2 regions of the Streptococcus himalayensis genome follow, and region 1 is predicted to be linked to the other one. Evidence: predicted binding sites of a transcription regulator. Region 1 holds the regulator's gene; the other holds the start of a gene.

The links. Region 1 encodes CtsR, which represses protease genes until heat stress. Its sites were predicted from a motif close to TTGGTCAAAAAAGGTCAAANA; they were not measured.
Region 2: BFM96_RS00135 (ATP-dependent Clp protease ATP-binding subunit) is a predicted target of CtsR. The motif match lies at 13,369-13,389, and genes of this name have one in related genera.

The regions. Positions count from the first base shown of each region.
Region 1 covers NZ_CP016953.1:326,969-343,070, forward strand. The annotation lists gene BFM96_RS01540 (G5 domain-containing protein) at 1-1,503, opposite strand, end outside; gene BFM96_RS01545 (ATP-dependent Clp protease ATP-binding subunit) at 2,176-4,611, opposite strand; gene BFM96_RS01550 (CtsR family transcriptional regulator) at 4,615-5,073, opposite strand; gene tsf (translation elongation factor Ts) at 5,620-6,660, opposite strand; gene rpsB (30S ribosomal protein S2) at 6,742-7,524, opposite strand; gene pbp1b (penicillin-binding protein PBP1B) at 7,743-10,049, opposite strand; gene tyrS (tyrosine--tRNA ligase) at 10,227-11,483, shown strand; gene BFM96_RS01575 (HIT family protein) at 11,545-11,934, shown strand; gene BFM96_RS01580 (putative RNA methyltransferase) at 11,934-12,764, shown strand; gene BFM96_RS01585 (rhomboid family intramembrane serine protease) at 13,441-14,118, opposite strand; gene BFM96_RS01590 (5-formyltetrahydrofolate cyclo-ligase) at 14,099-14,638, opposite strand; gene BFM96_RS01595 (N-acetyldiaminopimelate deacetylase) at 14,705-15,835, opposite strand; gene dapD (2,3,4,5-tetrahydropyridine-2,6-dicarboxylate N-acetyltransferase) at 15,847-16,102, opposite strand, start outside.
Region 2 covers NZ_CP016953.1:42,522-58,623, reverse strand. The annotation lists gene BFM96_RS00180 (ABC transporter ATP-binding protein) at 1-426, shown strand, start outside; gene BFM96_RS00175 (ABC transporter permease) at 436-3,108, shown strand; gene BFM96_RS00170 (helix-turn-helix domain-containing protein) at 3,247-3,570, opposite strand; gene BFM96_RS00165 (DEAD/DEAH box helicase family protein) at 3,724-6,777, shown strand; gene BFM96_RS00160 (HsdM family class I SAM-dependent methyltransferase) at 6,777-8,393, shown strand; gene BFM96_RS00155 (restriction endonuclease subunit S) at 8,411-9,649, shown strand; gene BFM96_RS00150 (hypothetical protein) at 9,646-10,140, shown strand; gene BFM96_RS00145 (DUF1827 family protein) at 10,219-10,518, opposite strand; gene BFM96_RS00140 (NUDIX hydrolase) at 10,579-11,028, opposite strand; gene BFM96_RS00135 (ATP-dependent Clp protease ATP-binding subunit) at 11,116-13,326, opposite strand; gene BFM96_RS00130 (DUF1797 family protein) at 13,578-13,808, shown strand; gene BFM96_RS00125 (amino acid ABC transporter permease) at 13,959-14,648, shown strand; gene BFM96_RS00120 (amino acid ABC transporter ATP-binding protein) at 14,641-15,375, shown strand; gene BFM96_RS00115 (bifunctional methylenetetrahydrofolate dehydrogenase/methenyltetrahydrofolate cyclohydrolase) at 15,765-16,102, shown strand, end outside.

The DNA.
Region 1 (16,102 bases):
GGTTGGGCGATCATGGCGAATTGTCGTTTTTCCACTTCCTTGTTGAATGACCCTGTGCGTACCTTTGTCAAGGTCTGGATTTTCTCTGATTTCCGTATCTGACCCCACTTGGATATCTGAAGCGATGACAGGTCGGTCCTCTTCTTGAGGGAGTTCTTCTGGAGTTCCTGTTGTCGGCTGAATAGCTGCTTTATTAACCAAGACAACGCGATCCTCAGCTGGTGTTTCTTCTACTGGCTCCTCTTCAGATACATTGGTCACAACTCCATTGGTTGTTGTCAAGGAGATTGAGCTTGTAACCTTCCCATCTCGACCTTCTGAGAGGACTTTTTCATCGCCTGGGCCTACTTCTTCGCTCACGCGGATAACGGTATTGTGCCTGATAGGCGTTGTTTCTGAGACAACTTCCGTCGTCACTACTGGCTCTTCATAAGTCCCGTACTCAACGATGGCTTCGACTGGCTCTTCAATAACTTCCTCGCGGATCAAACGATGTGCAATCTCTTGTCCATCCAGCAAGGTCACTTCATAAACAGCTCGTTTTTGTCCGTCTTTCCCAGCCTGAACGACACGGGTTTCCCCTTTTTTCAGATTTGGATTTTCAATATTTTTAGAAGGATGTGGAATGGAAATCAGGTGCTCCCGCTCTTCTTTTACAGAGTTATCCACGAAGGACTGGATACTGGATGCATGAGGTTCCCCAATCACTGGCTCTGGAAGAACCTTGTCATCCGTGCTACCTAAGTTCTGGACCTTGTCTGGAAGAGTTTGAGTTCCAGTTGGCTTTTCAGTCGGCATTTCCTTAGAAGGATTTGATGTATCTGATGTCATTGGTACGACATTGGCTTTGTCTGGTTGGACGACCTTAGCAGGTGCTTCGTAGGTTGCTTTTTTTGCTGGGGCATTTGCAATATAGCCTACATAGACAAAGTTCGGGATTTCTGCTCCTGCTGGCAATTCTGAACCTTTGGATAAGGTAAAGCTTTGGTTATAGCTCGCCAAACGATGACTTTCAACTGCACTCACACTTGGCAAGGCGTAAGAAGCTCCTAGGCTAGAGAGTACGACCATTGATGTGATGATGGTTTTCTTGCTGGCACCTTTTTTAACCAAACTAATCCCAATCACCAAAAGACTAACCCCGGCCGCTCCAGTTAAAGCAAGAGACATCTCACTACTTGTTTTTGGAAGTACACCCGAAGTCTGCACAGGACGATAAACCAAATAATAGCTTTGATCTTCATTCGTCACATTTCGAGGAAGATCACGTACAATCAGCGCTTTCTCTGCATCTGTCAATTCATCTTCAGATACATATTGGTATTGAACCGAGAATTCTTGCCCCTGACTAACTTCTCCTAATTGATCAGCGGATACTGTCTCTACTGGTCCTGTCAAACCTACTAGGGTTGAACCAACGGCTAGCGACACCGTTCCGATTGCTAATTTTCGAATGGAAAACTTCATCAGTTGTTTCCATTCAAAACTCTTACGTTTTTTCATCCTATTCTCCTTTAGAGTTTTACTTTTTTATAGACTTTAATTTTTCTATAAAATCACCTATATTGTACCACTCTCACCATAAAAATTCAATAGATATCTTGCTATTTTGACAAAGTTTTTAAAAATTCGGGGGGGGGGTAAATGTTAGTTTAACAATTATTCTAGACTTAAAAATAATAGGATACATGCATATATGTGTCTATGACCTGTTCTTCTTATACCCAATGAAAATCAAAATTAGCATCTTGATATTTTCTTAGGTGGTTTGGATGTAAACTACCTGTGTTCTATGATTATTCATCTTATTTACTGGAAAAGTATCCTGTTTAACTCATTTAGTTCTCTACATTTTTAACCTAAAATAAATACGTTTAAATAAAATGGCTATTTTTGAAATTAAATGAGTATTATATAGGTTTTTATCTGTTGTCTACACAGAAAAAGACAGGGCTTGCCCTATCTTTTTGATTGTCCTTATACTAAATCTGACTAGGTTCCACAATTGATAATTGTGGAAGGTTGGAAATAGAGCTAGCGAAATGTTTGCTAGCCTCTTCCACTAGAATGTTGATTTATCAACGTTTTACAAAGCAGACAACTACTGCGTCAAACTGTTAAAGCTATAAAAGAAACGAGGCTGGACACTTTTATCTCAGCCTCGTTTTCCTATAATTACACTATGTCAAACTTGAGTTTATCGCCTTTGACACCGACTTTCAAGCTCCTTCCTTCGCCTAGTTCTCCTTTTAGCAGTAACTCTGATAGCGGATCTTCGACTTGGGTTTGGAGGGTTCGTCGCAAGGGTCTGGCCCCCATTTCTGGGTCATAACCTTCTTTTGCTAGCCATTTGAGAGCAGATGGTTGGAATTTCAATTCCACATGCTTGTCTCTGAGTGCTGCAATTAATGGACCTACCATGACTTTGACCACTTCTTGCATATGTTCACTCGAGAGACTATGGAAAACAACCTTTTCATCAATCCTATTGATAAATTCTGGACGATAGGCTTTTTTCAACTCTTCTAACATGCGTTTTTCCATATTGGCATGGTCAAAACGTACATCACGTGCCCCAAATCCAACGGTTTTGTCATCTCGAAGGCTGGTCGCCCCAAGGTTGCTGGTCATGATAATCAAGGTATTTGAAAAATCAACCTTGCGTCCCTTGCTATCAGTCAAAACGCCGTCATCCAAGACCTGCAAGAGCACATTGAAAATATCTGGATGAGCCTTTTCCACCTCATCAAAGAGGAGGACAGAGTAAGGCTTGTTGCGGACCTTCTCTGTCAATTCGCCGCCCTCGTCATAGCCAACATAGCCCGGAGGAGCCCCGTTCAAACGACTTGCTGCAAATTTTTCCATATATTCACTCATGTCAAAGCGAATGAGAGCTGATTCATCATCAAACAGCAATTCAGCCAAAGCCTTAGCCAGCTCTGTCTTTCCGACCCCTGTCGGCCCCAGAAACATAAAGGAGCCGATAGGACGCTTGCTGGTTTTCAAGCCGGATTGATTGCGACGAATCGCACGGCTAATCGCTGAAATTGCTTCGTCTTGTCCGATGATACGCTTATGCAGTTCTGTTTCCAAATTCAAATATTTCTTGGCATCTGTCTGACTTAACTTTTGAACAGGAATACCTGATAAACGGCTCAAGGTCGTCAAGATATCCGCCTCTTCCACCTTTAGGGTAAAGGGTTGCGGAGATAGCTCTTTTTTCAATAGGCGAGACACTTGTTTGAATTGTTGATCCATCACCGCCACATCCAGTTCTGTCAACTCAGACTGGGACATATCCCCCTGTTTTGCTCCCTTATTTTGCACCGTGGCTGCTGCCTCATCTAGCAAATCAATAGCCGAATCTGGCAAGTGCTTACTGGTCAAATACCGATGGGCATAGGTGACTGCCGTTTCAATCGCTTCATCTGAAATCACCACCTTGTGATGGGCTTGATAGCTTTCCCGCAATCCCTTCAAAATTCGAATGCTGTCTGCCACACTTGGCTCATCAATGGTGATTTTCGCAAAACGACGAGAGAGAGCTGCATCTTTTTCGATATGCTTTTGGTATTCTTCCTGAGTCGTTGCACCAACCGTCCGAAGGGTTCCACGTGCCAAGGCTGGCTTGAGAATATTTGCCGCGTCCAAGGTCGAATCAATTCCGCTTCCAGACCCCATAATGGTATGCAACTCATCAATAAAGAGAATAACACGGCCGTCTTCTTCGATATCTGTGATGATATTATTCATCCGCTCCTCGAAATCTCCACGGAAACGCGTCCCTGCTACCACATTCATCAAATCTAGCTCGAGTACCCGCATTTTAGCCATCTCGTTAGGAACAGATCCACTTGCCACTCGTTGGGCAAGACCTAAAGCCAAAGCTGTTTTTCCAACTCCCGCATCTCCGACCAAGACCGGATTATTTTTGGTTTTTCGGCTCAGGATTTGAATCATTCGCGAAATCTCTTCGTCACGACCAATGACCGGCTCTAATTGGCCAGTTCTTGCTAGTTCGGTCAAATCACGGGTATAGTCTTCCAGACCACCGCTTTGCGGTTGTGGCATCCCCATCATATTGGCCATATTTTGCTTGTTTGGATTAGGAGCTTTCTGCAAGTTTCGAATGGCTTTCCAGGCTTCCTTGTCCCAACCCGCACGTTGGCTCAGATTTTTCCGCAAGTCTGCAATCCGAACAGCCTTATCCGTCTCTTCATAGATAAAACCTGCCTGCTCTAAAATATGAGCCACAAGACTACCACGATCCAAAAACATCGCTAAAAGGACATGCTCAGTTCCTATACTTTTTGAACGAGTAGCCGAGGCAATCTTCTCTGCTGTTGCAAACAATTCCTTCAAGCGATAAGAAAAGGCAAGTTTTCCTGGTTTCGCTTCTTTTTGATAGGCTTTTCCTGTCACAGTATAGGCCGCTTCTTCCAGATTGTCCACCTCCAGAGGATAATCATTGAGGACCGAGCCTGCTACACTATAGGGATTATTGGCAATCGCGATTAAGACCTGCCAAGACTCCAGATAGTCCGTTTCAAAATGACTAGCTAACACTTGAGCCGACGCCAAGCTCTGCTCCAAGGCCTTTGAATACTTCATCTTCTACATTCCTTTTCTATCTACTTGTTGTAAAATCCGTTTTAACATCCGTGCCCGAATCTTCTCAGCACCCTCACCTAGAACCATATCCGTCGCTAAAGACAGGAGAAGTTGCCCTTCCTGATAACTCAAAACTCCTTTTTCAAACAACATTTGAATGACATCTTCGAACACTTGCTGGCTAAGATGTTCGCCAACACTACTAGCCAATTCGCAAATCATATCATGATGGTTTGAAAATTCAACCTTGCCAATCCGGATATAGCCACCACCGCCGCGCTTACTCTCGACAATGTAGCCGCGACTTTCTGTGAATCGCGTCTTTAGGACATAGTTTATCTGGCTTGGAACGACCTGAAAAACATCTGCCAACTCGCTACGCTTTAACTCTGCAATGCCCACTCGTGCAAGCAGGGCTTTGATATACTCTTCAATACTATCTGATGTATTTTTCGCTCCCATAGCCGACCCCTTCTCTACTGATATTGACCATCTTTGACTATTATACCCTAAAAGGCAAACTTTGAAAAGCAAAAGCCATGCTGATTTTCTTTCCCACCATTTTTAAAGAAGTCCTTAAAACAAAGCTACTCACAGCCTTAATGATACTCCTGTAATTTCAAAAATAGGCATACGATATGTATTTTTCATTCCCTCATATAATGAAGTTGGCTAAGTAAGTCCAATAGGATGATTTTTTAGCAGAGGAAAAAGACAGCCATAAAAAGAGATAATTTATATCCAAACTATCTAAGAAAGCAGGCAAAATGCTACCTTTGATTTTCATTGTGTATTCAATCGAATGATCTAGATGAGGCTGAACTGCCTATAAAAATTGTTGGTTTCCGAAAAAATCTAGCATCCCGTTACAACCTTAGTTATTTCCAACATCCTGAAACGAAAGGTACCCCGCATACTTTTCAAACCATTTACCCCTTCATATCCTAAAAAATAGTTCTAAATCCTCAAAAAAATCGAACCCCTAAGAGTTCGATTTTGCTAGTCGATTTATTTACCAAGAGCCGCAGCCATTGTTGCAGCAACTTCTGATTCGAAGTCGTTCGCTGCTTTTTCAATTCCTTCACCCACTTCAAAGCGTGCAAATGCTACAACGCTAGCGTTCACTGAGTCAAGGTAAGCTTCAACTGTCTTGCTGTCATCCATGATGTAGACTTGTGCAAGAAGGGTGTAAGCTTGGTCAACTTTTGTATTGTCAAGCATGAAGCGATCCATTTTACCTGGAAGGATTTTATCCCAGATTTTTTCTGGTTTGCCTTCAGCAGCCAATTCTGCTTTGATGTCTTCTTCTGCTTGCGCAATCACATCGTCAGACAATTGTGCTTTTGATCCATATTTCAAGAATGGAAGGGCTGGTTTACCAACCATTGCACGGCTTTCATTGTCTTGTTCGATTGCGTGGTTCAATTGTGCCAATTCATCTTTCACGAATTGCTCATCCAATTCTTTATAAGAAAGAACAGTTGGTTTCATGGCAGCGATATGCATGGATACTTGTTTTGCAAGCGTTTCATCGCCACCTTCGATGACAGAGATAACACCGATACGTCCGCCATTGTGTTGGTAAGCTCCAAATGCTTGCGCATCTGTTTTTTCAATCAAGGCAAAACGACGGAAGGAGATTTTTTCTCCGATTGTCGCAGTTGCGTTTACGTAAGCTGCTTCAAGCGTTTCACCTGAAGGCATTGTAAGGGCAAGTGCTTCTTCGTTGTTAGCTGGTTTACCTGCTGCGATTACTTTAGCTGTTTCGTTTACCAATTCAACGAATTGAGCGTTTTTCGCAACAAAGTCCGTTTCAGCATTTACTTCAACAACTGCTGCTACATTCCCATCTACGTAAACACCAGTCAAACCTTCTGCTGCTACACGGTCAGCTTTCTTAGCTGCTTTTGCCATCCCTTTTTCACGAAGCAATTCAATCGCTTTTTCGATGTCCCCATCTACTTCAACAAGGGCTTTCTTCGCGTCCATGACACCAGCACCAGATTTCTCACGCAATTCTTTTACAAGCTTAGCTGTAATTTCTGCCATTATTAGATCTCCTATTTAGTTTTATTGAAAAAAAGGGGAGGGCTGAGCCCGCCCCTTAGGTTGTTTTACATGTTTATATGATTAGTTGTTTTCGCCTTCTACAACTTCAACGATTTCTTCAATAGAAGTTGCTTCTGTTTCAGTAGCTACAAATTCTGCTTCTACTGATTCAACGCTATCTTCACCTTGACGACCTTCGATGATTGCGTCAGCCATTTTCGCAGTGATCAATTTAACTGCACGGATTGCATCATCGTTTGCTGGAATGATTACATCAATGTCATCTGGATCTGTGTTTGTATCCACCATCGCAACAACTGGAATACCCAATTTTTTCGCTTCTTTCACAGCGATTTGCTCTTTATGTGGATCCACTACATACATAACATCTGGAATACGTGGCATTTCTTCGATACCACCCAAGAATTTTTCAAGACGAGCACGTTGTTTGTTCAACAATGCTACTTCTTTCTTAGGAAGAACGTCAAAAATTCCTTCTTCTTCCATGCGTTTGATTTCTTTCAAACGAGCGACACGTTTTTGGATGGTTGCCCAGTTTGTAAGAGTTCCACCCAACCAACGGTGGTTGATGTAGTATTGACCTGAACGTTCTGCTTCTTCTTTTACAGCGTCAGCAGCTTGTTTTTTCGTACCAACGAACAAGATAATCGCATCGTTTGCAGCTGCATCACGGATAAAGTCGTAGGCTTGATCAGCGTATTTTACAGTTTGTTGAAGGTCAATCACGTGGATTCCGTTACGCTCTGTAAAGATGTATTTTGCCATCTTAGGATTCCAGCGGCGAGTTTGGTGACCAAAGTGAACACCAGCCTCAAGAAGTTGTTTCATTGAAATTACTGCCATGAGTAATGTCTCCTTTTTTGTTTTTTCTCCTCTTTTAGATTTCAACTTGCAGGGCGACCAAGCGGCAACAGCTCCACAATTCATCTAAAATGAGTATTTGTTGTTTTTACAACCTACTTAGTATACCAAAATTTTAGATGATTGACAAGGGATTTTATACAGAATCTGACATTTTTCGATGAAAAACTCTGCTGATTCTTCACCAACAGAGTTTTGTTTTATCGATTTCCTAAAATAGCTGCCCAGGCTTTCTGGTAATCGCTATCTGAACCACCAATTCCAAAGCGATAGCTTGTAGCAGGGGCGCCATTTTTTGCCCAATAGCTTGGAACCATCTGACCACTCACACTGATCGTACGTCCATTGATTGTCACCGTTGCTGGTCTATCTCCTGTTGATTTCAAGACATCTGTCTTAATGACACTAGGATCTAGGTTAAATTTTTCATTGATGCCCAGAACGCTCGGATCTGCTTGATGAATCGCGTTGACCAAGTTGGCCATAAAATTGGCATTGTTATTATAGCCAGTCAGAGGAGCCATGGAGGTATTGTCATCATGCCCAATCCATCCTCCTAAGGTCACTTTAGGAGTTGATAACATCAGCCACATATCGCCATTGAACTGGCTCGTTCCTGTTTTTCCAATCCAATCTCCGCCTGCTACTTGACCATTGATTTGCGACAAGCGAGAGCGGAAAGTCGTTGTGGCACCAGAGGTTAGAACCCCCCGAAGCAACTGCTGCATAATGGTCGCTGTAGCCTTGGAATACACTTGCACAGGATTATCTGTATGCTCATAAATCACAGTGCCATCTTTTTTGGTGATTTTTGCAACCATATACTTTTCTAGGTAGACTCCATTATTGGCCAAGGTTTGAAATCCGTTGGTATGTTGAGCAACAGAGACTTCTACACCGCCCCCCATCGGGAGACTTTCAATACCGTATTCTGCAATATCATACCCCATTTTTTCCATGTATCCACGGACATTTACCCCTTTTTCTCGAAGCAGCTGGTAGGTCCAGTAAGCTGGAATATTCCAAGATGTATTCAGAGCCTCTTGGAGGTCCATCATGGCTGTTCCTCGGCTATCAACGTGCATAATCGGCTCCCCACTGGAGAAGTTGGTTGGGTAATTGGAAAGAACGCTGGCACTTCCCATCAAACCTTGATCGATGGCAATTCCATAGGCCAAAATCGGTTTAATGGTGGATCCTGGCGAACGGACGGTGTCAAAGGCGTGATTATTTTGATTGGACTGGTAATCTCGTCCACCAATAAATCCAAGAACAGCCCCTGTTCGATTGTCCATCAACACATTTCCAGTCTCTACAAAACCAGTCCCGTCATTCAAAAGACCACCAAAATTGTCCACAGCATTCTGCATGGCTGTGTGGATATTTTTATTGATGGTCGTGGTGACAATATAGCCTCCCTCGCTCAATTCTTTGGCAGCAAGTTCTTGGTAGGCCTTGACCGTCGCATCATTTTTCAAATCCTGCTCAGAAACCTGATCTCTCTTGATGACATAATCATACATCACTTTTCTGGCTTCTTCCATCGCTGTGAAGTAGAGGTAGTCATGGGTAATCTCTGGAATTCGCTCAGCTGGTAAAAATTCTTGGCTGAGGTCATAATCCTTGTAAAGATTATATTCTTCTTCTGTTAGAGCACCTGTCCGGTACATATTATAGAGGACATTCTTGGCTCGCTCTAGTCCCAGTGCCATATTTTCAGGACTTTTCAGGCGACCATCTGCTGCATAAGGAGAATAAACAATCGGACTTTGCGGAAGTCCAGCGATAAAGGCCGACTGCGGAATGCTCAAGTCCTTGGCTGCCACACCAAAGATTCCTCTAGCAGCCTCCTCTACACCTGCAATATTTTGCCCCTTATTATTCCGACCAAAGGGGGCAACGTTTAGGTAGGTTGTCAAAATCTCATCTTTTGATAAATAGCGTTCGAGGGCGAGTGCATCCACAATTTCCACTGCCTTGCGTTTAAAAGTCGGTGCGTCTCCCACCACCTGCTGCTTGATCAATTGCTGCGTGAGGGTCGAGCCTCCACTAGAAGAGCCAATCCCAACCACAGAGCCTAAGGTTGCCCGGAAAACTGCCTTGGTCACAATTCCATTATGCTCCTTAAAATGCTCATCTTCGGTAGCAATCACTGCTTTTTTAATATTTTCTGAAATATCTTGGCTTTCTACTGCAACCCGTAACAAATCGCTATCAATGGCCGAAATCGAACTGCCATCCGCATACTTTAACTCAGAAATCGCTGAAATGTTACGGATTTGCGTGACCAATTCTTCCTTATCTGGCACTTTAACATCATCCAAAAGACTAGCCGTATAGCCCAAGGCAATCCCTGTTCCAAATAAGAAACCCAGAAAACCTAAAATAAATAGTAAATTAGAAAGGAGTTTCAAGGTTCTCAGACCCACACCTGCAACATCTCCTATGGTCCACTCTTCTTTGGGAATTCTTTCCTTTTTCGGTCGTTTCTGGAAGTAACCCTTCATACGTTCAATCATCTGTTTCATGCTCTTTCACCTCATAGTTAGAACTATTATAGCAAATTTTTAATCTTCCTTACAAACGAAGGGCTGAAAATTCAAACTTTTTTAGCAAATCCATCCCTTTCTTCCCCATTTTATGGTACAATGGAATCTAACTATAAACAAAAAAGGAGAAGAGACATGCACATTTTTGATGAGCTAAAAGAACGTGGCTTGGTTTTTCAAACCACAGATGAAGATGCTTTACGAAAAGCCTTAGAAGAGGGTCAAGTCTCTTATTATTCAGGCTACGATCCCACTGCCGACAGCCTACATTTAGGACATTTGGTCCCAATCCTTGTCTGCCGCCACTTGCAACTGGCTGGTCACAAACCCTACCCTCTTGTAGGAGGCGCAACTGGTCTGATTGGAGACCCTTCTTTCAAAGATACCGAACGGAGCTTGCAAACAAAAGATACGGTGGATAGCTGGGTGAAAAGTATCCAAGCTCAACTAGAACGTTTCCTTGATTTTGAAAATGGGGACAACAAGGCTGTCATGACCAACAACTATGATTGGTTCGCGAGCATCAGTTTTATTGATTTCTTGCGCGACATCGGCAAATACTTCACGGTCAACTACATGATGAGTAAGGAATCAGTGAAAAAGCGGATTGAAACAGGGATTTCCTACACAGAATTTGCCTACCAAATCATGCAAGGCTTTGACTTCTATGAACTCAATCGCTTGCATAATGTCACTCTCCAAATTGGCGGAAGTGACCAGTGGGGCAATATGACTGCCGGAACTGAATTACTCCGCCGTAAGGCAGACAAAACTGGCCATGTCATTACTGTTCCACTCATTACTGATGCGACTGGTAAAAAATTCGGAAAATCAGAAGGCAATGCCGTTTGGCTCAATGCTGATAAGACTTCACCATACGAAATGTACCAATTTTGGATGAATGTTATGGATGCCGATGCCATTCGTTTCTTGAAAATTTTCACCTTCTTACCACTTGACGAAATTGAAGAAATCCGAAAACAATTTGAAGCAGCACCTCATGAACGCCTAGCTCAAAAAATCCTTGCCCGTGAAGTGGTGACCTTGGTCCACGGTGAAGCAGCTTACAAAGAAGCACTAAACATTACTGAGCAACTGTTTGCAGGAAATATCAAAAACCTTTCTGTCAAAGAACTCAAACAAGGACTTCGTGGCGTGCCAAACCACACTGTAACAGCAGAGGATAGCCTCAACATTGTTGAACTCCTTGTGACGGCAGGCGTTGTGAATTCTAAGCGTCAAGCTCGTGAAGATGTCCAAAATGGAGCGATTTACCTGAACGGAGATCGTGTACAGGATCTTGACTATGCATTGACAGATGCTGACAAACTCGAAAACGAATTAACCGTTATCCGCCGTGGTAAGAAAAAATATTTCGTTATTACTTATTAACCATAAAAACTGGGACTTGCTCTCAGTTTTTACTATCTCATCTTAAAAAGGGGAGCAGAGCATGACGTGTATCTTTTGTCACGATATTTCAGAGGAAGCCATTCTGTATCAAAGCAGACATTTCAAACTAGTTTGGGATATAGACCCCATTCAGACAGGACACCTCTTGATAATCAGTAAAGACCATTTTACCAGCCTGTCTGAACTCCCCTTGCCCCTTCTTCATGAGCTAGCAGAGCTAGAGCAAGAGGTGATCACTCTTATGGAGGAGACACTCCCCATTGACGGTGTTACTCTTCTACGCAATGACAAAAATCTAATGGACGAGGGGACACATTTTCATTCCCATCTTATCCCACGGCAAAAAGGAGACGGTTTTTGGGAGCATATCACCCTCCATAAGAGTTCCTACTCCCTTCACATCTTAGAACAAACCATGAGGTCTCGTTAATGCTTCCAAATGTTTCACCCTTTGCACATGCCCACCGCCATTTCAGCTGCCCTCTTTGCAAGGAACTTTTAAATCTGCAAGAAAAGAGCCTGATTTGCCCCAACAGACACTGCTTTGACATCAGTAAGTTTGGTTATGTCAACCTTGCTCCCCATATCAAGCAATCCAAAACCTATGATAAGGAAAATTTCCAACAGCGGCAATTGGTGCTAGAAGCTGGTTACTACCAGCATATTTTACAAGTGCTTAACGATTTATTGGGCAAGCAAACAGAGCACGAGCATATTCTCGATGTTGGCTGCGGGGAGGGTTACTATACACGCCATCTACAACAAGCTTTTCCCACTAAAACCTTCTATGCTTTTGACTTATCCAAGCACTCGGTACAATTAGGTGCCAAGAGTGACAAAGAAAAAGCCATCCGCTGGTTTGTGGCAGACCTTGCCAAACTTCCGCTACAAGAAAATAGCATGGATATGTTATTAGATATCTTCTCTCCGGCCCACTATCAGGAATTCAAACGTGTCTTAGCTCCCAACGGCAAGCTCATCAAGGTCATTCCCACTAAAGAGCACCTCAAGGAGATTCGCCAGAAAGTAGGAAAAACGGACTATAACAACCAAGATATCATCGAGCATTTCAGGGAATACTTTGAGATAGAGAGCACTATCTCCGCAACAGCGACCTATCCTCTAACCGAGGACAGCAAAGTAGCCCTCCTTGCCATGACTCCCCTCCTCTTTCATATAGATAAAACAAGTATGGATTGGTCTGATTTGACAGAGATTACCATTTCCAGTCAAATTTTGATCGGACGTCAAAAAGGCTAGAATAGCCATCTTAACTCTCGTTAGGCTTTGATATTTCAACAACTTGACGACCGACAAAGAAATGTAGTCTGGCTATCCAATCTATCAAACTTCAATAAACGACCCTTCTGATCATAAAAGGTTAGCAAACATCATGTTGCTAACCTTTTTTAGTACTCTATAAACATCAAAATCTGACTAGGTTCTACAATCGAGAATTGTGGAAGATGAAGCATAAAACTAACCTAACTTGTGCCCTAAAAAACGCAGGGGTAACGGAGATTAGCTGAGGATTATTTCCAACTTTCAACAATCCACTGGACTGTTGAAGCAAGGTGAGTTAACAAGGTCAGATTTTGATGTTTGACGAGTATAGACTGACAGAAAGATTTCTCCATCAAGTCAGTCAAAACAAAAAATCATTCGATGCTCTCAACTTTAAAGCTGTATTCACAATATGATGCATTTGAAAGGCGACCTCAGATACTAACTTTTCAACATTCTGGGAAGTTAGGTTTGTGAAATTATCGCAAATTAGCTTATTTTAAGGATCCTGCGATGGTGTGAATACAGGTTCTTAGAATGCAATGTCTTTGAACTTACAACTGAAATTCAGCCTTTGTCAAAATGTTCTCCGAGAGAGTTTTTTAATTTGCCAACCTTATATATAGTAGTTTTACAAAGTAGAATCGAGGAATTAGCGACGGCTAAAAGCTAGAAAGAGTAAACCAAATACCAACAAAAGATAGGCAACAAGGGCTAGAATTCTTTCTACTAAACTATACGCTCGTCTTTCCCCTCGCACCGGCAGAAACACAGCACAGAGGGCACCTCCTAGTGCTCCCCCCAGATGGCCTCCTAGACTAATTCCCGGCAACAGACTAAAGAGTAAATTAACCACCAAAAGCGACCGATAGGATTGTCCCAACTGCTGAATATAGGGATTTCTAACCGCATAGCGAAGCATGATAATAGCTCCAAAAATCCCAAACAGCGAGGTAGAAGCTCCTGCTCCCACCGCATTTGGGGTGAAGAAAAAGACAAACATATTTCCCATGATACCTGCCAACAGATAGAGCAAGAGAAACTTAATAGAGCCAAAAATATCCTCCGCCTGCCGACCGATAAAATATAAGGTCAGCATATTGAGGAAAAAATGCTCGAAGCCAATGTGGACAAAAATCGCTGATACTAGCCGCCATAGCTGACTTGGAAAAGCCAGCATTGCCTGTCCATAAACACCGCCAAAATCAAAAATAGTTTGCGTGCTACTATAAGCAAAGCCTCGCAACAGTAACATCGCTAAGAACACAAGCGTTGTCAATGCCAGTAAACCGCTGGTCACTGGGTAACGCTTATCCCATAGTTTTTCCATATTTATATACCTTTCCTATCTGAATATCATGGACCTCAGGCTCAAAATCCCTTTCTTGAAAGCCATAAATCGTACTAACCGTTTTACCCTTATAATCCGCCAAATAGCGGTCATAATAGCCACCACCATAGCCAATCCGATACCCCTCTTTCGTAAAGACAACCCCGGGAACATGAATCAAGTCAATCATAGCTGGATCAACCGCAAGCTCGCTCCGAGGCTCTAATAGACCAAAAGAAGTTTGCACCAGTTGCTCAGGATTATAGTCCACAAAAATCATCCGCCCCTGTGGATAAGTCTTGGGGACTAGCACCTGCTTTCCATCCTTTAAAGCTGTCGCAATCAGGAAATCTGTTGCCATCTCGTGAGAAAAGGACAGATAAGTGGCAAGCACCTTCGCCTTTTGATAGGCAGTGCTAGCTAATATTTGCCCAATAAGCCACTCATCTGCCCGCTCCTTTTCAGCACCCGAAAAATCTTTCATCCAGCTCAATACTTCTTGTCTTAATGCGTCTTTCATCTCTCCTCCTAAAAGGGGAAAAGAGAGAGGGAACATGTCCCACCTCTCCTACATCACTGATATCCCCTATTCTTCACTTTTCATCCGTAAAAATTTCCCAACTTTTTCGATGGCAAATGGCAAAGCGGCTTCATCTGGCGTCATCTTAGGATGATGGAGAGCATAAGGGCTATCAATCCCTAGCCAAAACATGACCCCATCCACCTTATTTAGCAGATAACCAAAGTCTTCTCCTGTCATAGCTGGAAGACAATCAATCAAATCCACGCCTTCTTCCTCCTCAAAGAAGGTCATCATTTGATCTGCCAAGCCTGCATGATTTTCCACAGGAAGATAGCCCCCCTGTTTCAGCTCGATTTCGAGCTCCATTCCAAAGGACTGAGCCACACCTTCAGCAATGATCCGAACCCGCTCTTGGGTCAAGCGATTCATCTCCATAGTCAAGGTTCGGATAGTACCATGTAAAAAGGCTGTTTCTGCGATGACATTATTGGTCACTCCTGCCTGCATTGCACCAAAGGTCACCACAGCTCCTTCAATGGGATCGACATTGCGACTGACAACGGATTGCACTTGGGTCACAAAATAACTTGCTGCCACCAAGGCATCATTTGCCTCATGTGGAAAGGCAGCATGCCCTCCCTTGCCCTTAAAGGTCAATTTGACCTCACAAGTCCCTGCAAATAAGGTTCCACGATTGGTCGCAATCGCACCGACCTTCAAATCAGGACGGACATGTAAGGCATAAAACTCATCTGGCAACCACTCGCCAAAGGCTCCATCTTCATACATGAGCATACCCCCAGCTTCGTTTTCCTCAGCTGGCTGAAAGATAAAGAGAAGATGATTCTTTGGCTGTTTTTGCGTCAGTTGCTCCAGCAAACCTAGGGCAATCGTCATGTGCATGTCATGGCCACAAGCATGCATGCGTCCTTCGTGCTGACTAGCAAAAGGAAGCCCAGTATCCTCTACAATCGGCAGACCATCAATATCCGTCCGCCAGCCAATCGTTTTAGTCGGTGCACTTCCTTTAACAAAGACTAAAATTCCCGTTCGCCAAGTTCTGATTTCAACGAAATCAAGGCTCTCTGTTAAATCCTTAATGACCCGCATGAGATAGGCATGGGTCTTAAATTCTTCTAATCCAATTTCAGGAATCTGATGAAGATCCCGGCGGATTTGGTGAATATCTAGCATCTTCTCACCTATTAAAGCGTCCGTAGAGCGTCTTCTAGAGCTGTTTTTTGCTGGGTCTGTTCATCGATTTCTTTGATAATTCGAGCAGGCACTCCTGCAACAACCACATTTTCAGGAACATCTTGAGTCACGATGGCACCAGCTGCTACAACTGAACCACTGCCAATCTGCACGCCCTCAATCACGACAGCATTGGCTCCAATTAAAACATGGTCCCCAACACGCACCGGCTCGGCACTAGCTGGCTCAATAACACCTGCCAAGACT
Region 2 (16,102 bases), 280 kb from region 1:
TTTTATAATCTGGTGGCTAATCTCACAGCCAAGGAAAATGTGGAGTTAGCTACAGAGCTGGTTTCTAATGGCATGGATGTTTTAGAAATATTAAAGAAGGTTGGTTTAAGCCATCGGATGAATAATTTTCCTGCCCAATTATCGGGCGGTGAGCAGCAACGGGTGGCTATTGCGCGTGCAGTGGCTAAACGTCCTAAAATGCTTCTTTGTGATGAACCAACTGGGGCTTTGGACTATCAGACTGGCAAGCAAGTTCTCCAGATTCTCCAAGATATGTCACGAAAAGAAGGAGCGACGGTTATCATTGTGACGCACAATGCGGCGCTAGCTGCCATTGCAGATCGGATTATTCGGATGAGAGACGCGACGGTTCAGTCGGTCGAATTACAGGAACATCCAGCGGATATTTTGACCTTGGAATATTAGGAGGTGCGAATGGCAAAAAAGACATACCATAAAGATTTACGCCAAGCCATTACCTCTTCCCTAGGGAGATTTCTCTCTATTTTTAGTTTGATGATGATTGGCTCTATGACACTGGTTGGATTAAAGACTACACCCCTAAATATGCAGCAGTCTGCCCAAGCCTATCTGAATCAATATCGAACCATGGATTTGGCTGTGATAGCCAGCTACGGCTTTAGTCAAGAGGATATGGAGGAATTATCCGATGTGAAAGGCTCAGAGGTGGAGTACGGTCACTTGGCGGATGTCACGGTGGGGAAGACCGACAAAGCCTTTCGTCTCTTTTCAAAGCCTAAAAATATCTCTCAATTTCAGTTGATGAAGGGAAAATTGCCAGAAAAATCAGGTGAGATTGCCTTGCTCAGTCCTTTACAAGGAGATTATCAGCTGGGAGATACGATTTCATTTTCACAAAAAAAGGATCAAAAGCTACTGAGGTCAGAGACTTTTCGAGTGACTGGCTTCGTCCATTCTTCAGAAATCTGGGATACTCATCATCTGGGAATGTCTAGTGTCGGTGCAGGGGATTTGACAGGCTATGGGGTAATCCTTGCAGAGGATTTTGAACATGAGACGCCGACCATTGCACGATTGAGGAGAAAGGATTTACAAGGGGAAGCCTATGATAGTGAGAAATCTGAGAAAAACATAAAAGAAGCCAAAAATACGCTCACCAAACTTTTAGAATGTAAGGGAGAAAGGCGGCTAGCTGCGATAAAACAAGCTGCCCAAAAAGAGCTGGATCAAGGCAAAAAAGCCTTAGAAACTGCTAAAATTGACTTAAAAAAAGGCGAACAAGAGCTGCAAGAACAAGAAACCCAGCTCAGAGCGATTGGTGTGACGCTCGATAGTCCCCAAGCTAAGCCCTTAACAGCAGCGAAGGAAAAATTTGAAGCAAGGCGAAAAGAAGCAAGTCACAAATTAGCAGCCGAAGAAAAGCGCTTATCAAAAGCCCAAGCAGAGATTGATAGCCTAAAACAACCAACCTATCAAGTCTATACTCGCTCTAGTCTGGCAGGTGGAAATGGCTATATGATTTTTAACAATGCTAAAACGAGCATTAGAGCGGTGGGAAATCTTTTTCCACTGGTTCTCTATCTGGTGGCGGCCTTGGTGACTTTTACAACGATGACGCGTTTTGTAGACGAAGAACGTTCCCATGCTGGGATTTTCAAGGCCTTGGGCTATAGCAATCGACAAATCATTGCAAAATTTGTGGTCTATGGTCTCACTGCTAGTTTCACCGGCACGGTGGTTGGAGTGTTTTTGGGAAATTTCTACCTCTCTCCGGTAATCGATCGGATTGTCACCGAGCGAACGGTCTTAGGTCCTTCGGCAGTTCATTTCTACCCTAGCTATTTATTGCTGTCCTTGGGCTTTTCGCTCTTGTCGGCGGTTTTTCCAGCTTATCTGGTAGCACGACGAGATGTGGTTGAAGAGCCAGCTCGCTTGCTTCAGGCCAAGCCTCCAGTTGCAGGCTCAAACATTTGGTTAGAAAAATGGGCTTGGTTGTGGAGCCGATTGTCCTTTCATCAAAAGGTCACGGCGCGTAATATATTCCGTTATAAGCAGCGAATGCTGATGACGATTATCGGTGTTGCAGGTTCTGTTGCTCTTTTATTCGCTGGTCTAGGCATTCGGAGTTCTATCTCAGAAGTGGCGGACTTGCAGTTTGGTAAGCTCTTGACCTATGATGTGATTGCTGTGGCAAAATCCTCTGATGAGCAAATAGAGAACTGGCCTTCAGACATTCGGGCTACTCTGCCGATTCGCTATGAAACTACTCAGCAAGAGATTACGGGTGTAAAAGAAGAGCAGACTTTATCATGGGTAGTTACAAGGGATGTAGAAAAGTTGGCAGATTTTGTAACCTTGAGAGCCAGCAATCAAAAGCCCTTGACATTAAGCGATGATGGCGTGATTATCTCGACCAGACTGGCACAACTCTATCAAGTAGACGTTGGCGACTGGCTCCCTCTCACCTACCAAGGGAAACCTCTCAAGCTAAAAATAGCAGGAATTACGGAACTATACACAGGCCATTTTTTGTATATGACAGCTGATTATTTTGAAGCATTGACAGGAGAAACCTATCAATCAAATGCTTATTTTGTGACGCTAGCCAATCAAACAGAAGCAGCCATCCAGCAAGTCAGCAGTGAGCTTTTGAAGCTTGATAAGGTAGCGGCAGTTGTGCAAAATACAAGTCTGGTCAGTCAGCTGCGTACCATCGTAAGCTCTCTAACGGCTGTCATGATGATTCTCATCATCTTGTCCATTTTACTCGGCTTGGTGATTTTGTATAATTTGACAACCATCAATGTAGCAGAACGCATTCGTGAGCTATCTACAATAAAAGTACTGGGCTTTTACCATCAGGAAGTCACGCTCTACATCTATCGAGAGACTATCGTGTTATCGATACTTGGGATGCTTGTAGGTTTGCTGGGCGGGCGTGTGTTGCACCAAGTGCTTCTTTCCATGATCAGCTCAAATACGACCTTGTTTCCAACGACTGTTTCTTGGGAAGTGTATGTCTTGCCTTTATTGGTAATCAGTAGTATTTTGTTGATGTTGGGATTACTGGTAAACCGACGCTTGAAACGCTTAGATATGTTAGAAGCTTTAAAATCAGTGGATTAGATAAAATTCTAGGTCTGACTAAAAAAGTTATAGACAACAAAGGACTGAATTCTGTGTGAAGCAGAATCCAGTCCTTTTTGTCATCTTTGAACAAAGAAGTTTAGGCTAGGAAATAGTTAGGAAAATCGTGGGAAGTGATTACTTGCCAAGGGATAGGATATCTAGAAATAAAGCGATGTATTTATCTTGCTCAGGAGAATTTTGCAGGCGTAAGATAAGCTCGGATAGGTTTTCGTCGTAACTGTAGGAAAATGGGCGAAAAAAGTTGCTAGGAGAGACTTCTAAGACATTTAAAATAGTAAATAGTGTTTCTAAGGAGACGCTTCTTTTATTATTCTCTAAAAAGTTGATGTAGGGAAGACTCAGTTCTGCACGTTCAGCTAACTCTTGCTGGGTAAATCCTTTTTCCAAACGATAGTGACGAATGAGCCTACCAATATCTCGTCGTGTTAGATTACTCATATCCCCTCCTTAGTATCTGATATAAACAATTGTATATTTTTCCGTAGGTTTGATATATAAACTATTAGTATTTTGTTTGCGATATTTATTTACTAATAGTTTATATAAGTGATATAATATAGCTTGAGAGTTTATATAAACGAGGGGTATATTATGGTTTATCACAATGAAATGACGCGTGTTCAATTACCAGCCTTACTACATTTGACCCGTTTGGGGTATCTTTATTTGGCAGAGCATGATCCTTTGCTTCAGTCAAGAGATGCTACTACCAATATTCTACTACCAGTATTTAAAGAAGCATTTTTGAAACTGAATCCAGAAGCGACAGAGGATGATTTTTGTCATGAAGTCCAAGACATTCGATTGGAACTGGGGCAGGATGACCTAGGAAGAGACTTTTTTAACCGTCTACAAGGGAGAGGGAAGAACTCGGTGTATCGGTTGATAGACTGGGAAAATTTTAGAAACAATACCTTGCAGGTATCTCTGGAGGTATCTTGTGAGCATGAGGGAGCTAGTTTTCGACCGGATATCATGATTTTTGTCAATGGTCTACCTCTATCGTACATTGAGGTTAAAAAGCCAAATGCAATTCGAGATGGCATGACAGGTATTCGGTCAGAGTTTGAGCGTATGGAACGACGATTTGAAAATCAGAAGTTTCGAAAATTTCATAATATCACCCAGCTCATCTCCTTTTCTGATAATATGCCCTACCATACAGATGGTGGTTATCAAATGCAGGGGTCTTATTATGCTTCTACCAGTAAATCAAAGACCAAGTTCAATTCTTTCAAGGAAGAAAGATGGAGTGAATTGGTGGATGATGTCTCTCCCTTGTCCGAGAAAATCCTTGACCAAGTCCTATATGATACCAACAAAACAGTTTTAAAGCATTCACCAGCATTTCAGACGAATTGTGCAGAAACTACCCCGCTCAATCATTTCTTAACATCGCTGTATCATCCAGAACGATTGAAATTTTTACTAAGATATGGAATCGTCTATGTAGAAGAAGAGGACAAGGATGGTCAACCGCTCATTCAAAAGCATATTATGCGTTATCCACAGCTATTTGCGACAAAAGCGATTGTAGAAATGCTCAAGCGTGGTGAGAAAAAGGGGGTCATTTGGCATACGCAGGGTTCGGGGAAAACGGCTCTTGCCTTTTTTAACGTTGCTCATCTCAAACATTATTTTTCAGAGCAAGGCAAGGTTCCGCGATTTTATTTTATTGTCGATCGCCTCGATTTGGCTGATCAAGCGGAAAAAGAATTTCGAAAGCGAGGGTTGAGTGTTCGACGGATTGCGACAAAGGCTGAATTAAGTGGAACATTTTCAGAAGATATTGCGGTTGTGAATATTCAAAAAGTCAATGAAGATACAGATTTGACCGATCAGTCAGGCTATGATTTGAATGTGCAAAATATTTACTTTATCGATGAAGCCCATCGTTCCTACAATGTAACGGGGTCTTATCTTCCCAATCTTTACAATGCTGACGAGGGAGCCATCAAGATAGCTCTTACAGGGACCCCCTTGATTTCTTACCAAGAAGAGAATAATCAAAAGAAATTATCGCAACAGACGACACGCGAAATTTTTGGAGATTACATCCATAAATATTATTACCATCAATCGATTGAGGATGGCTATACTCTTCGTTTGATGAGAGAAGATATCGCTTTTTCTCATCAAGAACAATTAAATGCTTTGGATGAAGCCTTAAAGAACGAGGTGGAAAAAGGGAGTATCAAGGAAAAAGATTTCAAAGCTCATTCGCGTTATGCTTCTGCTATGTTGGACTATATTCTTCATGATTTTGAAGAGTTTCGCATTCGATTTGCAGATCAAACGATGGGCGCGATGGTGGTCGCTCATTCTTCTGAACAGGCTAGGGAATTGTACCGTCAGCTATTAGAGCGTCAAGAAAGTGGAGAAAGTCAATTAAGTGGTGCTCTTATTCTTCATGATGTGGAAGACAAGGAGAAGATGAAGCAAGAACGAGAAGCTTTTAAGGCTGGTAAAATTGATATTTTATTTGTCTACAGCATGTTATTGACAGGATTTGATGCTCCACGGTTGAAAAAATTATACCTAGGGCGTAAAATTCGTGCCCATAATCTCTTACAAACGCTGACGCGTGTCAACCGTCCTTATAAGGATTATCGTTTGGGCTATGTGGTTGACTTTGCAGATATTTCCCAAGAATTTGACCTGACCAACCAAGCCTATATTGATGAGTTGAACCGTGAATATGCGGATGCTTTGGATGAAGAAAATGTCTTCGGTTCGATTTTTATGTCCGCAGATGAAATTGCTCAGCATTTAACAGAAGCAGAAAGCATTTTACAGGCTTATCCGACAGAGAATTTAGAGTTATTTGATCGAGAAATTTCTACTATTCAAGATAGGAAACAACTTCAAGAGCTCAGAAAGGCCTTAGAAAATCTCAAGGAGAACTACAATCTAGCACGCTTGTTTGGTCATGAGGAATTGGAAAAGCGAGTGGATCGCTCAAGTGTAGCGAGCTTGCTATCGATGGTGACCAATCGTTTGGCAACGATGAATCTGCTGGAGCAAGGAGGACAGACAACGAGTACTGAATTACTCAATCTTGCTATGAGTCAGACTCAGTTTACCTTTTTTAAGCGAGGAGAAGAAGAATTACAACTAGCAACCAAATCCATGCTAGAAGCACAAGGTCAGGCTGCACGTGAGCTAGAGGGGAATTGGGATCAGACAGATCCAGAATGGATTTCCTTATATGAGGAATTTAAGCGTATTCTGCAAAAAGTCAATCAAGAGATGGGCGAATTTACAGCTGACCTTGCTTATGCACATCAAAAAGCCTTTAAAGACATTGAGCAACAAATCAAGTCTTTAAATCAAAAAAATGATGAATTAGCGAAAGCCTTTCATCACGATAAAAAGTATGCTAGAGCCTATCGTCAGGTGACAGAAACCAAGGATATTGAAACACATCGTCCGGTTTTTGAAATGATGAAGGCTTCAAAAAAGGAACTGGATCGGCGCGTGATGAACAATCAAGGAATTTTAGCTGGAAAAACTTATTTCGAGACAGAAGCGACGCAGATTTCTCGACAAAGTATGAAAGAATTAAACTTAAAAGTAACCCCAAAAGTGGTGATGAATTTCTCAAAACTCATCACAGATGAATATATAGGAGAATATGAATACTAATGGAAACAACTTATACAGAAACCATCAAACAATTAGTGGATGATTTAAAGGCAATTTTTACCCATGCAGGACTGGGAGGAGAAGCTGGAGAGTATAAACTCCTGACCCAGTCCTTCCTCTATAAATTTTTAAATGATAAGTTTCTCTATGAAGCCAAGAAAGTGGACCCAAGTTATGAGTTTCAAACATTGGTGACTCTTTCTGAGGACGACTATGAATTTCTCCTCATGGACATTGGAAATAACACAGCAAGAATGAAAGTCGAGCATTTACTTGAAAGCCTTCATCCTAAGCAAAATGAAGCTGATTTTAGCCAGACCTTTGATGATACCTTAAATGCTATTGCCGTTGAAAATAACGATATTTTCTCTGTCCATACAGCTGGAAATACAGATATCCGCCTCTTTGATGCCCACTTAATCGCAGAAAATGTCGCTGATTTTTCAAAACGAAATGATGTGGCTAAAAAAATCATCAATAAACTGGCTTCTGTCCGCTTTGATGAGCAAATCTTTTCAGAAGGATTTGACTTCTTCCTGACTATTTTTGAATACATGATAAAAGACTACAACAAAGATGGTGGCGGAAAATACGCAGAATACTATACTCCCCATTCTGTCGCAAAAATTATCGCAGAAATCTTGGTCGGAAAAGACGATCCCTACAATGTCAAGATTTATGATCCATCAGCTGGTTCAGGAAGTCTCTTGATGAACTTGGCAGGGAAAATCGGAACAGATAAGACTAGCGTTTATAGTCAGGATATTTCTCAAAAATCCTCCAATCTGCTACGCTTGAACTTGATTTTAAATGGTCTCAGTCATTCCATTCAAAATATCGTCCAAGGAAATACCATTATCGAAAATCGGCATACTGAAAAGATGGACTATATCGTCTCAAATCCGCCGTTTAAGCTAGATTTTTCAGATTGGCAGGCAGAGGTAGAAACGCAGGTCGATAGTCACCGCCGCTTCTTTGCAGGGGTGCCAAGCATTCCTAGAAAGAAAAAAGAGAGCATGGCGATTTACCAGCTCTTCTTGCAGCACATTATCTACTCGCTGAGAGAAGATGGAAAGGCGGCTGTTGTGGTGCCGACCGGCTTTATCACAGCTCAATCAGGGATTGATAAGAAAATCCGTCAACATCTGGTCAAAGAGAAAATGCTAGCAGGAGTTGTGTCTATGCCGTCCAATATCTTTGCGACCACAGGAACCAATGTTTCTATTCTTTTCATTGATAAAACCAATAAGGGAGATGTTATCTTGATTGACGCCTCCAATCTTGGAAGCAAGGTCAAGGAAGGGAGCAATCAAAAAACAGTCCTCTCAGCAGAGGAAGAAACAGACATCATCCATACCTTTATCGACAAAGAAGCCAAGGAAAACTTTTCCGTCCTTGTCAGCTATGAGGAAATTGAAGAGAAAAACTATTCCTTGAGTGCAGGGCAATATTTTGAGATTAAGATTGACTATGTGGACATTACCGCTGAAGAGTTTGAAAGGCAAATGGCAGAACACCAAGCCAGCTTGGAAGCTCTCTTTAGCCAATCACGGACCTTGGAAGAAGAGATAATGGGGCAGTTAGGGAAGTTAGGTTTTGGGAATGATGATTATTAAATAGGGAAGATACTTTAATGAAGCTAAAAAAATTAAAAAATATTGCTACAATACATAATGGGGCTACACCTTCGACATCTAAGCCTGAATATTATGGTGGTGAACTTTCGTGGATAACCCCCAAAGATTTATCAAATAGCAACAATAAATATGTTAAATGTGGAGAACGAAATATCACTGAATTAGGAGCTCAACAAATTGGACAATATCTGCCGAGGGGGACTGTACTTTTATCAAGTAGGGCTCCAATCGGATTATTAGCTATTGCAGAAAAGCCGTTATATACAAATCAGGGTTTTAAAAATATTGTAGTAAATCAGGAGATTTTAAATAACGAGTTTTTGTATTATTACCTATTAGCGTCCAAAGAAAATTTACAGAATTTAGGTTCAGGAACAACATTTAAAGAAATATCTAAGAAGAACTTGGAAAGTTTCTCAGTGCCTTGCCCTCCCCTCCACACCCAACAAAAAATCGCCACCCTCCTTTCTGCCCTTGACGAAAAAATTGCCCTCAACAATCGAATCAATGAGGAGTTGGAGAGAATGGCAAAAGAGCTTTATGATTACTGGTTTGTCCAGTTTGACTTTCCTGATGAAAACGGCAAACCCTATAAATCATCAGGTGGAGAGATGGTCTACAACGAAGCCCTCAAGCGAGAGATTCCTAAGGGGTGGGAAGTGAAGAGTTTGGTAAATAATAATCTTTGTAAAATAATTAAAACAGGCGTAAATGATTTTTTCCAAAAATACTATTTAGCCACGGCGGACGTAAACGAAACAACTATATCTAATGGTGAAGTGATTGAATTCGAAAGCCGACCTAGTAGAGCAAATATGCAGCCAATTTTAAATTCTGTATGGTTTGCAAAAATGAAAGATAGTATAAAACATATATTTTTAACATCGGAAATGTCAGTTTTTATAGAGAATTATATTTTTTCAACAGGTTTCGTTGGTCTACAATGTTCCGCTGAAAGTTTTGAATATATAGCTTCTTTTATTCGATTCTCAGGTTTCGAATCTATAAAAAATGATTTATCTCATGGGGCGACACAACAAGCGGTTAATAATACTGATTTGAAGGAAATTGAATTATTAGTTCCAGATAAGCGGGTATTAGAAGAAAAATACCACTATTTAGCAAAACCTATTTTTTCAAAAATAAGCTTAAATATGATAGAAAACCGCAACCTCGCCCAACTCCGCGACTGGCTCTTGCCCATGCTTATGAACGGTCAGGTGAAAGTGGAATGATAGGAGCAGATTGGATACAGGCCTTATGTGCCTTACTGAGCCTACCTCTAACTTTTTTAACGATTCATATCACCTATAGATATGAGAAAAAGAAGGCGATATTTGAAGAAAGGTTCCGTCTTTATGGACTCTTAGTTCATAAATTACAAAAATTAACAGCGAATCATGAGTACTTACCTATACTCTTTCCAGAGGTTCAAGGATTCATCGGTGAAATATACTTTTTTGCAAGCGATGAAATAAATAGACTATTTCAAAGTTTTTTAGATGAATGCCATCATGAATCTGTGCGATTGGAAAATAAAAATCGCAGTAAAGAATACAATGTATTCGATGTCTATATTTTTACAATCATCAGAAGTATGAAATGGGAAGTGAAACATAGAAAAGATATCTCACGGAAACAAATAGATCAAATAGAGCAAGAAGAAAAGCAAGCTCTAGGGACATTCTTTGTGAGCGAATCAAGCGTCCCATTATTTCCAGATTAAAAAAATTTATTTACTAGAAATCCATAAAGCAAACAACCACCCCACCAGTTTCAACTGATGGGGTGGGTTTATCGTTCATCACACAATCGGAATGGAGATTTCAATCAAATTGCTCGAATAGATGGTTCTGATACCCGCTTGATCGATATGGGCGGTGTCAATTTTTCGCTTGAGGAAGAATTCGCGGATTTTATCGACTTCTTGCTCACGAATGGCGCGGTGCTTGTTGGAAATCAAGATTTCGTAGTGAAGGGGTGCTTGGGTAAAAACTACGTCAGTATTTCCAGCAGAGAAGGTTTCAACCAGTGTCGCATCGGTACTTTCTAACTGGCTTTGTACCAAGCGGGCGTGGCTATTGGTTGTGTTGATGAGTTTCATAAATTCCTCCTTGCTTTTGTTCTATTATAGCACTTTTTGATGATGGTGTAGTAGACATTTTTAGTGTACTTGTTGTTTTTTCCACATTTCAATACCCCATTTGTGGCTGCCACGTTTTAATGCTGCGATGGCTTCATCGATGGGAAACCAAGCTAGCTGATTAAAGTCCTCTAAAGGAGCTTGACTTTGCTCAAATTGGCTTACTTCATAGATGTAGGCAGGGTTGTAAAAGTGGGTATCACGGTGGCTAGAGTAGAAATATTCGTCAGCCTGACCGTAGTAGTGGCCAATGGTTGCTGTAAAACCCAGCTCTTCTAGGAGCTCACGCTGAAGGGCTGCTAGGTGATTTTCGCCTTCTTCAATCTCACCACCTGGCAAGAACCAAGCACCGTTGGGAGCTTGAACCAGAATGATGTTTTCCTTAGTTTTATCAGGGATGACTGCATAGACTCCATAGCGATTGGTGTAGTCAACTCCCTCTTTTTTCTCTCCAAAAGTTGCAATAGTCATAGGATTTCCTCGCGAATCTGTATAGGAATATTATAACACATTACAGAAAATTTACCTAGCTATTTTGAGGAGAAATGAGAAGAAATTTTATGCTTCTTTTTCTTTTGTATTTGCCTTGATGAGGATATTGCCCTTGCTTCCCATAACAGCTTTGAGGGATTTTTCGGTCGGATGTTCAAGGTAGAAGTCGGTGATAGCATCTTCGATATGGTCTTGAATGGTTCTACGCAGAGGCCTTGCCCCCATTTTCGGATCGTAGCCTAAATCAACCAGTTTTTCCTTGACTTTATCTGTGACATCCAGATGAATACCATTGCTTGAGAGACGCTGATTGACATCCTCTAGCATGAGATGGACGATATGAAGGAGATTGTCCTTGCTGAGGGCTTTAAATTCGATAATGCCATCAAAGCGGTTCATGAATTCTGGGCTGAAGAAATTGCCTAACTCTCCTAAAACAGAATTGGTGCGACCTTCGCGTGCAGCTCCAAAGCCGACGCTCGCCTCAACCTTGCCTGTACCAGCATTGGAGGTCATGATGATGATAGCGTCTTTAAAGCTGACTGTGCGGCCTTGGCCATCGGTCAAACGGCCATCATCCAATACCTGAAGGAACATGTGCATGACATCAGGGTGGGCTTTTTCGACCTCATCCAGCAAAATGAGGGAGTAAGGATTGCGACGCACACGCTCGGTGAGCTGTCCTGCTTCCTCGTAACCGACATAGCCCGGAGGGGCACCGACCAATTTTGCCACGCTGTGTTTTTCCATATATTCACTCATATCAAAGCGAATCATGCTATCGGCTGAGCCAAAGAGTTCGATGGCTAGTTGTTTGGATAGCTCCGTTTTTCCGACCCCTGTTGGTCCGACAAAGAGGAAACTTCCGATCGGACGATTCGGCGTACCGAGTCCAACACGGTTGCGGCGAATGGCCTTGGCAATCTTGTCCACGGCCTCGTCTTGCCCAATGACATGTGCTTTTAAGTCTTCAGCTAGATGAATGAGTTGGGATTGCTCTTTTTCCTTCAAATCACCAACTGGAATATTGGTCTTTTGCTCGATGATATGCTCGATTGTTTTCTCGCTGATAATCGGCGTATCTTGATCCAGCATTTTATTTTTTTGCAGCTCCTTATATTTGGCAATCTGGTCGCGGAAGTAGGCTGCTTTTTCGAAATCTTCATCTCGTGTGGCTTGGGTTTTGAGATTTTCAGCCTCAATCAAGCGTTGGTCAATGACCTTTGGATCGACAAAATTGAGGGTGAGGTTCATTTTTGAACCCGCTTCATCCAAGAGGTCAATCGCCTTGTCTGGCAAGAAACGGTCTTGGATATAGCGATTGGAAAGGACTGCAGCGGCTTCAATCGCCTCATCAGTATAGGTAACGTGGTGGTAGTCTTCGTATTTTTGTTGAATGCCTTTCAAAATCGTGATGGTTTCTTCCACTGTTGGCTCATCAACCTTGACTGGCTGCATACGACGCTCCAAGGCTGCATCTTTTTCGATAATGCGGTATTCGTTGAGAGTTGTGGCACCGACCAGTTGCAATTCTCCACGTGCAAGAGCAGGTTTTAAAATATTGCCTGCGTCCATATTGCCGTCACCAGCAGAGCCAGCACCGACAATTTCATGAATTTCATCAATAAAGAGAATAACATCGTTGCGTTTGCGGATTTCCTCCATCAACTTTTGCATGCGTTCTTCAAATTGACCACGGATACCCGTTCCTTGAACCAGACTGACCACATCCAGACGAATGACTTCCTTGCCTTGAAGTTTGTGGGGAACATCTCCATCCACGATTTTTTGTGCCAATCCTTCTACAACAGCCGTTTTACCGACCCCAGGCTCTCCGATGAGTACAGGATTGTTCTTAGTTCTGCGGTTTAAAATCTCAATGACACGAACGATTTCCTCATCACGGCCAATCACGGGGTCAATATTGCCTTGGCGGGCAATTTCTGTGACGTTAATTCCAAATTCGTCCAAAATGCCTTTTGGTTGTGGCGGTGTTTGATTGCCTCGTTGACCACCACGACCTCCAGCACCACCTGCCTGTGTAGGAGGTGTTTTGGGTTCTTGTGGTTGTTGGAAATTTTCCAGATTGCCAAAGAAATCATTAAACGGATCAAGTGGTTGGTGCATGTTGCTAAAACCTTTGAAGATAGCATTTTCTGGATCTGTTTTCATGATTTGGTAGCAATTTTGGCAGAGGTCAACCTGACGTTGTTTTCCATTGACATTTGTATAGAGATGGATAGTTGATTCATTGATTTTACAGTTTTGACAAAGCATATAATCCCTCTTTTCTATTTGATACTTGTAGCAATCTGACCATTGGTCAAATTTAGTCAAACTTTCTACTTTCATTATAGCAGTATTTGAAAACATTGCAAGAAGAAAGTATTGAACGGCAAAAAAATAGCTGAAAGAGGGCTAAAATCGAGGATTTCAAGGGATAATTTTTGTAAAAATAGAGTTTTTATAGCCCAATAGGCAGAAAATATGGTAAAATAGGAACGTATAAAGGAAATAGGAGACGTAAAATGGAATCACATTTAGTACGAATTATCAACCGCTTGGAGGCTATGGCCAAAGATGGCGGTAACCTAAAGCGTAACTTTGAACGTGAGGGAGTTGTGGTAGCAGAAGTTGCTTACAACTACGATGAAGAAAATGGTTCAGTGTTCACACTTCGCGATGTAGCAGCACGTGAAACCTATACGTTTGATAGCATTGACTTGATTGCAATGGAAATTTACGAATTGCTTTATTAAAAATCACAAAGGGGTCTAAGCTTGTTTTTATACAGGTTTAGATCTTTTTTTGTTTAAAAAATATTTATTTAGTATTTTTTGAATTTTATATTGAATTTTTATTCATATTGTGGTAGACTAATATTCAGTTTGAATTTAGAGAGGTCTATGATGAATTTTTCGTTTTTACCAAAGTATTTACCCTATTTCAACTATGGGGCTGTCGTGACGCTTATTGTATCGGTTTGTGTCGTCTTTTTTGGAACGATATTGGGAGTGACGCTGGCTTTTGCTCAACGCAGTAAATTTCGCCCCTTGGCTTGGCTAGCCAATCTTTATGTCTGGATTTTTCGTGGAACGCCGATGATGGTTCAGATTATGATTGCCTTTGCGATGATGCAAATCCAAGCACCGACGGTTCAGATTGGGATTTTAGGGGTTGATTTATCACGCTTGTTACCAGGGATTATCATTATTTCCATGAATAGCGGAGCCTATGTGTCAGAGACGGTACGGGCTGGGATTAACGCTGTTCCAAAGGGGCAGCTAGAAGCGGCCTATTCACTGGGAATTCGTCCAAGTAAAGCCATGCGATACGTTATCCTTCCCCAAGCAGTGAAGAATATTCTGCCAGCTTTAGGCAACGAATTTATCACCATTATTAAGGACAGCTCACTCTTATCTACCATCGGTGTGATGGAGCTGTGGAATGGTGCGACAACCGTTGCGGCAACGACCTATTTGACCCTGACACCGCTCTTGTTTGCGGCAGCTTATTATCTGGTCATGACGAGCGTGTTGACCTTAGCTATTCAAGCATTTGAGAAACAGTTAAACAAAGGAGGGCAAACTCATGCGTGAGACCATTATTTCCATCAAAAATTTGCATAAATCATTTGGAAAACATGAAGTACTAAAAGGGATTGATTTGGACATTGAGAAGGGACAGGTCGTTGTGATTATTGGACCGTCCGGTAGTGGGAAATCTACCTTCCTGCGAACTATGAACCTGCTTGAAGTGCCAACCAAGGGGACGGTGACCTTTGAGGGGGTTGATATCACGGATAAGTCAAATGATATTTTTAAGATGCGAGAAAAAATGGGTATGGTCTTTCAGCAGTTCAATCTGTTTCCGAATATGTCGGTGTTAGACAATATTACCCTGTCACCGATGAAGACCAAGGGATTGGGAAAGAATGAGGCTGAAAAAATTGCCTATGATTTGCTTGAAAAAGTTGGCTTGCCCGATAAGGCTCATGCTTACCCTCAGAGCTTATCAGGTGGTCAGCAACAGCGGATTGCGATTGCACGCGGTTTAGCAATGGATCCTGATGTTCTTTTATTTGACGAGCCAACGTCAGCCCTCGACCCTGAGATGGTCGGAGAGGTTTTAAGCGTGATGCAAGAGTTGGCAAAATCTGGGATGACCATGGTGATTGTCACCCATGAAATGGGCTTTGCGAGAGAAGTGGCAGACCGTGTTATCTTTATGGATGGTGGCGTTGTGGTAGAAGACGGCACACCCCAGCAAATCTTTGAAGAAACCAAAGAAGAGCGGACAAAGAATTTCTTGTCTAAGGTGTTATAGTATTCCGATTTTTAAGCACGAAGTTTCAAGCTGGGCCCTTGCTCAGCTTTTAGTGTCATACTCAATGAACATCAACCTCTGACTGGTTTCACAATTGAGAATAGTAGAAGGCAATCGTTAAAACTAGCGTAGCTTGTGTCCTAAAAACCGCAGGTAGAACTAGAGGGTAGCTGAGGCTGGTTTGTCCCACTACCATTTCCAACCTTCAACAGTCCGCTGAATTGTTGGAGCAAGGTGAGTTAACGATGTCAGATATTGCATGTTGACGAGTATCCATTCTGATAGAGAATGCTTGATATAGATAGAAACTATAAGGCTATCTAGCCAAGAACTGCTAGAGCCTGCTTTCATTTTTTGATATAATAGGAAAAAAGAAAAGGAGATGAGAAATGGTAGTCATTGATGGGAAGGTGCTTGCGGCGAAGTTACAGGGGCGTTTGGCAGAAAAAACAGCTCTTTTGAAGGACAAAACGGGATTAGAACCAGGCTTGGTTGTGATTTTAGTGGGGGAAAATCCTGCCAGCCAAGTCTATGTGAGAAATAAGGAGCGTTCAGCACTTGCGGCTGGTTTTCGCAGTGAAGTTGTGCGAGTTCCTGATACGATTACCCAAGCAGAGCTGCTGGGTCTGATTGAGCGCTACAATCAAGACGATGCTTGGCATGGGATTTTGGTGCAGTTGCCCTTGCCAGCCCATATAGATGAAGAGGCAGTCTTACTTGCGATTGA